Regions from separate parts of the Klebsiella sp. NPDC088457 genome, predicted to be linked through region 2. Evidence: predicted binding sites of a transcription regulator. Region 2 holds the regulator's gene; the other holds the start of a gene.
What was found. The regulator CRP, encoded in region 2, controls carbon source genes, mostly activating them, when cyclic AMP is high. The targets are predictions, from matches to a motif close to ATGTGANNNNNNTCACAT.

Region 1: a site for CRP is predicted at 1,322-1,339, ahead of ACI2JR_RS19135 (glycine dehydrogenase). Genes of this name have one in related genera too.

What each region holds. Positions count from the first base shown of each region.
Region 1 covers NZ_JBJDNH010000031.1:66,838-70,472, reverse strand. The annotation lists gene pmbA (metalloprotease PmbA) at 1-696, shown strand, start outside; gene cybC (cytochrome b562) at 802-1,191, shown strand; gene ACI2JR_RS19135 (glycine dehydrogenase) at 1,492-1,830, shown strand; gene ACI2JR_RS19130 (SFCGS family glycine-rich protein) at 1,841-2,203, shown strand; gene ACI2JR_RS19125 (DUF4312 family protein) at 2,206-2,505, shown strand; gene ACI2JR_RS19120 (DUF4311 domain-containing protein) at 2,527-3,303, shown strand; gene ACI2JR_RS19115 (DUF4310 family protein) at 3,317-3,635, shown strand, end outside.
Region 2 covers NZ_JBJDNH010000019.1:41,892-45,526, reverse strand. The annotation lists gene ACI2JR_RS13910 (YccS/YhfK family putative transporter) at 1-1,279, opposite strand, end outside; gene crp (cAMP-activated global transcriptional regulator CRP) at 1,332-1,964, opposite strand; gene ACI2JR_RS13900 (OsmC family protein) at 2,270-2,674, shown strand; gene ACI2JR_RS13895 (phosphoribulokinase) at 2,776-3,635, opposite strand, start outside.

The DNA.
Region 1 (3,635 bases), on a different contig from region 2:
GAGTGGGTCGGTGACGAGTGCGCCCGCCGCACCCTGTCACGGCTGACGCCGCGTAAGCTCTCGACGATGAAAGCACCGGTTATCTTTGCCAACGAAGTCGCGACCGGGCTGTTTGGTCACCTGGTCGGGGCGATCGCCGGCGGCGCGGTATACCGCAAATCCACCTTCCTGCTGGATTCACTCGGCCAGCAGATCCTGCCGGACTGGCTGACCATCGAAGAGCATCCGCATCTGCTGAAAGGGCTGGCCTCAACGCCGTTCGACAGCGAAGGCGTGCGTACCGAACGTCGGGACATCATTAAAGACGGCGTGCTGACCCAGTGGCTGCTGACCAACTACTCTGCGCGCAAGCTGGGGATGAAGAGCACCGGTCACGCGGGCGGCATCCACAACTGGCGGATTAACGGCCGCGGCCTGAGTTTTGAAAAGTTGCTTAAAGAGATGGGCACCGGGCTTGTCGTCACCGAACTGATGGGGCAGGGTGTCAGTGGCGTGACCGGCGATTACTCACGCGGCGCTTCCGGCTTCTGGGTTGAGAATGGCGAAATTCAGTATCCGGTAAGCGAAATCACTATCGCAGGCAATCTGAAAGAGATGTGGCGTAATATCGTGACCGTTGGTGACGATATCGAAACGCGCAGCAATATTCAGTGCGGCTCCGTGCTGCTGCCTGAGATGAAAATCGCCGGACAGTAACACCGTTATACCTTCATTATTCAAGATGCAGTTTGCCGAATAACGTTTACAGAAGGGCGCTCCTGCGGCGCCCGTTTGCTTAAATAATAAAAAAGGAAGTGAGCAATGCGTAAAAAACTGTTAGCAATGTTGGCTGTCTCCGCCCTTGCAATGGGTTCCGCGTCGGCGCTGGCCGCCGAACTGGGTGAGGATATGGACACCATCGCGGAAAACCTGCAGGTGGTGCAGAAAACCTCCGATGCGGGCGAGCTGAAAGCGGCCCTGAGCAAAATGCGCGCCGCCGCTGCGGATGCGCAGAAAGAGACCCCGCCGAAGCTGGAAGGGAAAGCCGCCGACAGCGCAGAAATGAAAGATTATCGCCACGGTCTGGATATCCTGATTGGCCAGATTGACGGCGCGCTGAAGCTGGCGAATGAAGGTAAAGTGAAAGAGGCGCAGGCCGCCGCGGAAGCGTTTAAAACGACCCGCAACACCTACCATCAGAAGTACCGTTAAACCCCGTTGCAGGAGGTATCAGCCGATACCTCCTGCTCGTTTCCCGTCATAAAACCCCGTTGACATCACACTTTTCCTTTTTTCTTCTACGGTTATTCGCACCGCTCTTCCCACGTAAACCACGATTGGCCTGTGATGTGCATCACGTAATTTCGCCGAAAATGCCATTTTCACGGCAATTATGTGCATTGGATCACGCAGCCCGTCCGCCTTTCCACTTCGAAGTGGAAAACAACTCGCTACAAACTCCTCCTCCCCGGCGCTAGTTTTATCCCCAGAGACATCAACGGGGTAACACAAGTGAATAACGGAGCGGTAACAAACGACGTAGGGGACCAGGCGACGCAAACTGAGCAGCTTGCTGAGAAGATGCTGCAGCAGGTTTATGCACTGTTAAGCCGTCGCAATATCATCCCCAACGCCGTCCAGGAACAGATGCTGACATCCCATGTGCGGGCGATGGCCCACCGGTCGATTAGCGGCGAACCGCTGCCGGAAGTGGACGCCAGCCTGTTTGAAGAGATTTCAGAAGATTCAATGATGCTTGCCCGCGAAGTGGTTGCGCAGTTCGGCAACCTGCCAGAAGAAGAGTCCTGGCTGCTGTCCGTCCACTTCGAAGTAGCAAAAGACAACCTGTAAGGAGTAGCAAATGGAACAGATTACCGTAGTGATTGGCGACCGTCTGGGTAAAGGACAAAAAGTGGCCGCGGGCGCGGAAAAAGCCGGCGCGCATGCCGTGGTCGTACCGGGCGTTGCCGCGGATATGAAACTTGGCGACGTGATGAAAGCAGAAAACGCCAGCTTTGGTATCTCCTTCTGCGGCAGCGGCGGCGCTGGCGCCATCACCGCGCAAAACAAACACGGCTACAAGGCGAAATATGGCATGCGCTCCGTTGACGAAGGCGTGACCGCCATCAACGAAGGCTACAACGTACTGGGTTTCGGCTTCATGGATAAAGAAGAGCTGGGCGAGCGCCTGGTTGAAGCCTGGAAAAAGAAATACGGCGCCTGAGCATGAAAGAGCAATTCACCACTACGGTGAGCGTGACGGGCAAAGGCGAGAGCAAAACACGGGCCTTCGCCGACGCCCTGAATCACGTACAGGCAGCGGTGATGAAAACCTCACCGCATATCTTACTGCGTATTGAGCCACAGGATGTGAAGGTTGTTCATGCGCGTGAAGCGGTGCGTAAAGAAGCGTTCTTATTCTTCTTTTTGCGCCGTGAACGACGGACCTACAGCGTGGAGCTGGATGTCACCGTCAACGTGACCGCCATTAATCTCGATAAAGTGGATTTCGTCACGCACACCTGATTTTCACCATAGGGTCAGACTATGTTCCTGATAATTTTAATAAAATCGCTCATTATCGGCGGCCTGGTCGGCGTCGGCGTGGGCGCCGGAGCGGCACGCATGTTTCATGCGCCTACCACCCAGGGGATGGGGGCGTTTCGTACCCTGGGCGAGCTGAATTCCTGCGAAGGCGATCCGGCTTCCCACTTCTCCTTTGGTCTGGGCTTCTTCTTTAACGCCTGGGCTTCTTCCGTTGCAGCAGGTTCATTTACCCAGGACGTCGATCACCGCATTATCCCTAACTGGGGCGCCGCGGCATTGATGTTGAAAAACCGTAACGTCGGCGAAACGCTGCACGATCCGAAGAAGATGGCGATTGCCTGCGGCATCATCGGCATGCTGGTGGTCTCCTTCTTAAACCTGACCGCCTCTTCCGTACCGGAAGCGCTGCAGGTCACCGCGGTGAAGGTTCTGGTCCCGGCGGCTAACCTGCTGGTGAATACCGTGATGCCGGTTATCTTCTGGCTGGCGGCTATCGATGCCGGTAAAAAGTCGGGCTTCTGGGCCACCATCTTCGGCGGCGCGGCGCAGCTGATTATGGGTAACGCCGTGCCGGGTCTGGTGCTGGGCATTCTGATCGGTAAGGGCGTTGAAGAGAGCGGCTGGAACCGCGTCACCAAAGTGATGATGTCCGCCATTGTTGCGCTGTTTGTCCTGAGCGCCTTCTTCCGCGGCTTTGATATCAAGACGCTGGAGTCCTTCCATCTGACCGTGCCGAACTGGCTGGATCTGATCCACAGCTCGCTCAGCGGCAAATAACAGGAGCCTCGAAATGGAACAGAATAAAGGTTTTTGGTATGCCGACTGGTCGTTTCCGATCTTTGTTGGTCTGCTCTCCTCCGGCGTCTTCGCCGGGACCCATATGTACTACCTCTACGGCATCGGCGCGTTTAACGAAGTAGCCTTCGTGGCGATGCTGAAAGCGGGCATTGATACCGGGGCTTATGGCGCAGTGGCCGCGTTCGGCGCCAGCTTCCTGTTCGCCCGGATTATCGAAGGCTCGCTGGTGGGGATCCTCGATATCGGCGGAGCGATTCAGACCGGTATCGGCCTTGGCGTGCCGGCGCTGCTGTTAGGGGCTGGCTTCGTTT
Region 2 (3,635 bases):
GGCCGGCAATCGCCAGCCCGGCGAGGGTACCCGCCGCCCGATGAACAATACGCACCCGCGTCGCGCCGTAGCCGTTTTGGGTGACGAAAAGCACCGTCATCAGGATCCAGTAGGGTTTGGGCAGGTTCAGGGCGCTGCCCATCAGGCTGGCGGCGGTGAGCATGACGCAGATGCGCGCGGCGTTGCGCAGCGCCGGCGATTTCAACGAGAGGTAGTTCCTCAGCGCCGGCAGTAACGGCAGACGGCGTTCTTTATCGGCCATCAGATTACGGGCATACAGCGGGCGCTGGGTTCTTAGCACCTGGGCGATACGGCTAAAGTGCCAGGCGCAGAACTGCCCGACCGGGTTATCGGGATGCTGCGAGGCGATTTTCTCCAGCGCGCCGATTTGCTTGTCCATATTAAAGCGCTGCGGATAACGATGATAAAGGATGTCATCCGCCAGCACCCGCAGGCGGGCGGCAACGGTTTGCGCATTCCAGCGAATCACCGCTTCCGCATGGCTGCGTTCCACCAGCTTTTGTACTTCTTCGGGCTGATGCAGGCTGACGGAGATATGTTCCTGAAGATCCAGCGCCACCTGAAACGCCCGCAGCAGGCGTTTGTGGTCATTGTGTTGATTTGCCGCCAGCATATGCATCTGCTGATAGCACTGGGTGATCAGGTCCACGACCTTCTGCTGGCGGATGAGCAGCGGCGGCAGCGAGGTGGCCGGATCGATATGCTGAGTCAACAGGCTGTATTTGGCTTCGCAGTAGTTGGCCAGCTCGCGATAGAGCAGGCTTAGCGATTCACGTAGCGGCTGTTCGCGCCAAAGCCAGAACCAAAACCAGTTAAACAGGCCGTACCACAACGTGCCGAGAGCATAGATCAGCAGCGGCTCCCAGACAGGCATATTCCCGGCAAGGCTCAGAGTGAAGATCGCGGCAATCAGCGAGGCGGGCAAGAGTCTGGCGTGCAGGGAGCTGATTTCTGCCGTGACGCCAAGGAGTAGCGCCAGGCCGCTGAGAATTAACGGTAACGGGATATCCTGCTGCAGCAGCAGCTGGACGACCAGACTACAGCCGGCAAACAGGGAGCCGCCGACGATCAGGCGTTTAAAAAAGCGCTTATGCGGCGTGTCCAGACCGGCGACGTTGCAACAGGCAGGCACCAGCGAGAACAGCAGACCCTGTTGTAAATGACCGAGCAGGAGTCCGATTGCGACAGGCAAGCACAGCACCAGCGTTTGCCGCAGTGCATAGTTGACTTCCGGGTGGTAAATCAGCCTGCGCCACATCGAGGGGAAACAAAAACGGCGTATTGTGGGTACAACACGCCGTTTTATCGACTTAACGGGTACCGTAAACGACGATGGTTTTACCGTGCGCAGAGATCAGATTCTGATCTTCCAGCATCTTCAGAATACGGCCAACGGTTTCACGGGAACAGCCCACGATCTGACCGATTTCCTGACGGGTAATTTTAATTTGCATCCCGTCCGGGTGGGTCATGGCGTCCGGTTGTTTCGCCAGGTTCAGCAGCGTCTGAGCGATACGGCCGGTAACGTCGAGGAAGGCGAGGTTACCCACTTTTTCTGAGGTTACCTGCAGACGACGAGCCATCTGCGATGACAGACGCATCAGAATATCCGGGTTTACCTGGATCAGCTGACGGAATTTTTTGTAGGAGATTTCGGCCACTTCACATGCGGTTTTCGCACGTACCCAGGCGCTACGCTCCTGGCCTTCTTCAAACAAGCCTAATTCACCGATGAAATCGCCCTGGTTGAGGTAAGAGAGGATCATCTCTTTACCCTCTTCATCCTTGATGAGCACAGCCACAGAGCCTTTGACGATGTAGTACAACGTTTCTGCTTTTTCACCCTGGTGGATCAGCGTGCTTTTAGATGGGTACTTATGAATATGGCAATGAGACAAGAACCATTCGAGGGTAGGGTCTGTTTGCGGTTTGCCAAGCACCATGCGCGGTTATCCTCTGTTATAAGCTATCTCCGGGTGCCGACACTACACGGCATCCGGGCATGCAATCGTATTGTTTCCCTATGCCTGGGAAACGGCTGGTGAGTTTTCTTCAGCCTGTAATGTGAACTCCTCTGCATACATGCAGTACATCAATGTAATACTGTAGCATCCCGACTGTTTTAGCATAGCTTTCGCCGCATGTCTCCTGGTGTCTCGCTTCAGCATGACGCAGGTCGCCTTCCGTTGCGAGAATTGTTATGTGCGCGTAATCTGTCAGGAAAATTGCAACCTTGGAGTTAAATTTTATGCAAGCTCGTGTGAAATGGGTTGAAGGGTTAACCTTCATCGGAGAGTCCGCGTCAGGCCACCAGGTTCTGATGGACGGCAACTCCGGGGATAAAGCGCCAAGCCCGATGGAGATGGTGCTGATGGCGGCGGGCGGATGCAGCGCGATCGATGTCGTGTCGATTTTGCAGAAAGGGCGTCACAATGTGAGCAACTGTGAAGTGAAGCTGACGTCTGAACGCCGGGAAGAGGCGCCGCGCCTGTTTACCCATATCAACATGCATTTTATCGTCACCGGAAATGAGCTGAAAGAGGCGGCCGTCGCTCGTGCGGTGGACCTGTCGGCGGAGAAATACTGCTCGGTGGCGCTGATGCTGCAAAAAACGGTGAATATCACCCACACCTATGAAGTGGTGGAAGGCTAAGCAGCCTTTCCCGGAGAGCGGCGCAAACGCCTTATCCGGGAGCCGTGAGTGAAGAACGAAAACCCCGCTTAGCGCCAGGCGCCCGGGGTCTTTTAACGTGGTTAACTGATTTTCTTCCCTTCCATCAGCCGTTCGACCAGCGGCGCCATGATGAGCTCCATTGCCAGCCCCATCTTTCCGCCCGGCACCACCAGCGTATTGATATGCGAGATAAACGACCCCTGCAGCATCGCTAACAGCCACGGGAAATCGATATCCTGCAGATTGCGGAAATGAATCACCACAAAGCTTTCATCCAGCGACGGGATGCCTTTCGCCGCAAACGGGTTGGAAGTATCGACGGTGGGGACGCGCTGGAAGTTGATATGGGTACGCGAGAACTGCGGGGTGATGAAGTTGATATAGTCTTCCATCGAACGCACCACGGAGTCCATCACCGCTTCACGGGAATGGCCGCGTTCGCTGGTATCGCGGATCAGCTTCTGAATCCACTCCAGATTGACGATCGGCACTACGCCGACCAGCAGGTCGACATGCTGTGCCACGTTGTGCTGCGGCGTTACCACGCCACCGTGCAGGCCCTCATAAAACAGGACATCGGTAGGTTCCGGTAGCGGCTGCCATGGCGTAAACGTACCTGGCACCTGATTCCACGGCACCGCTTCATCATAGGTATGCAGATATTTCCGCGACTGGCCGGTGCCGTTGCGCCCGTATTCGAGAAAGGTATTTTCGAGCAGGCTGAAGTCGTTCGCTTCCGGACCGAAATAGCTGATGTGCTTTCCCTGATCGCGCGCTTTGCGGATCGCCATGTCCATTTCCGGGCGGGTATAGCGATGAAAGCTATCGCCTTCTACTTCGGCGGCGCGCAGGTTCAGCTGCGCGAAGATTTTACGAAAGGCGAGGCTGGTGGTCGTGGTTCCCGCGCCGCTGGAGCCTGTGACGGCAATCACCGGATGTT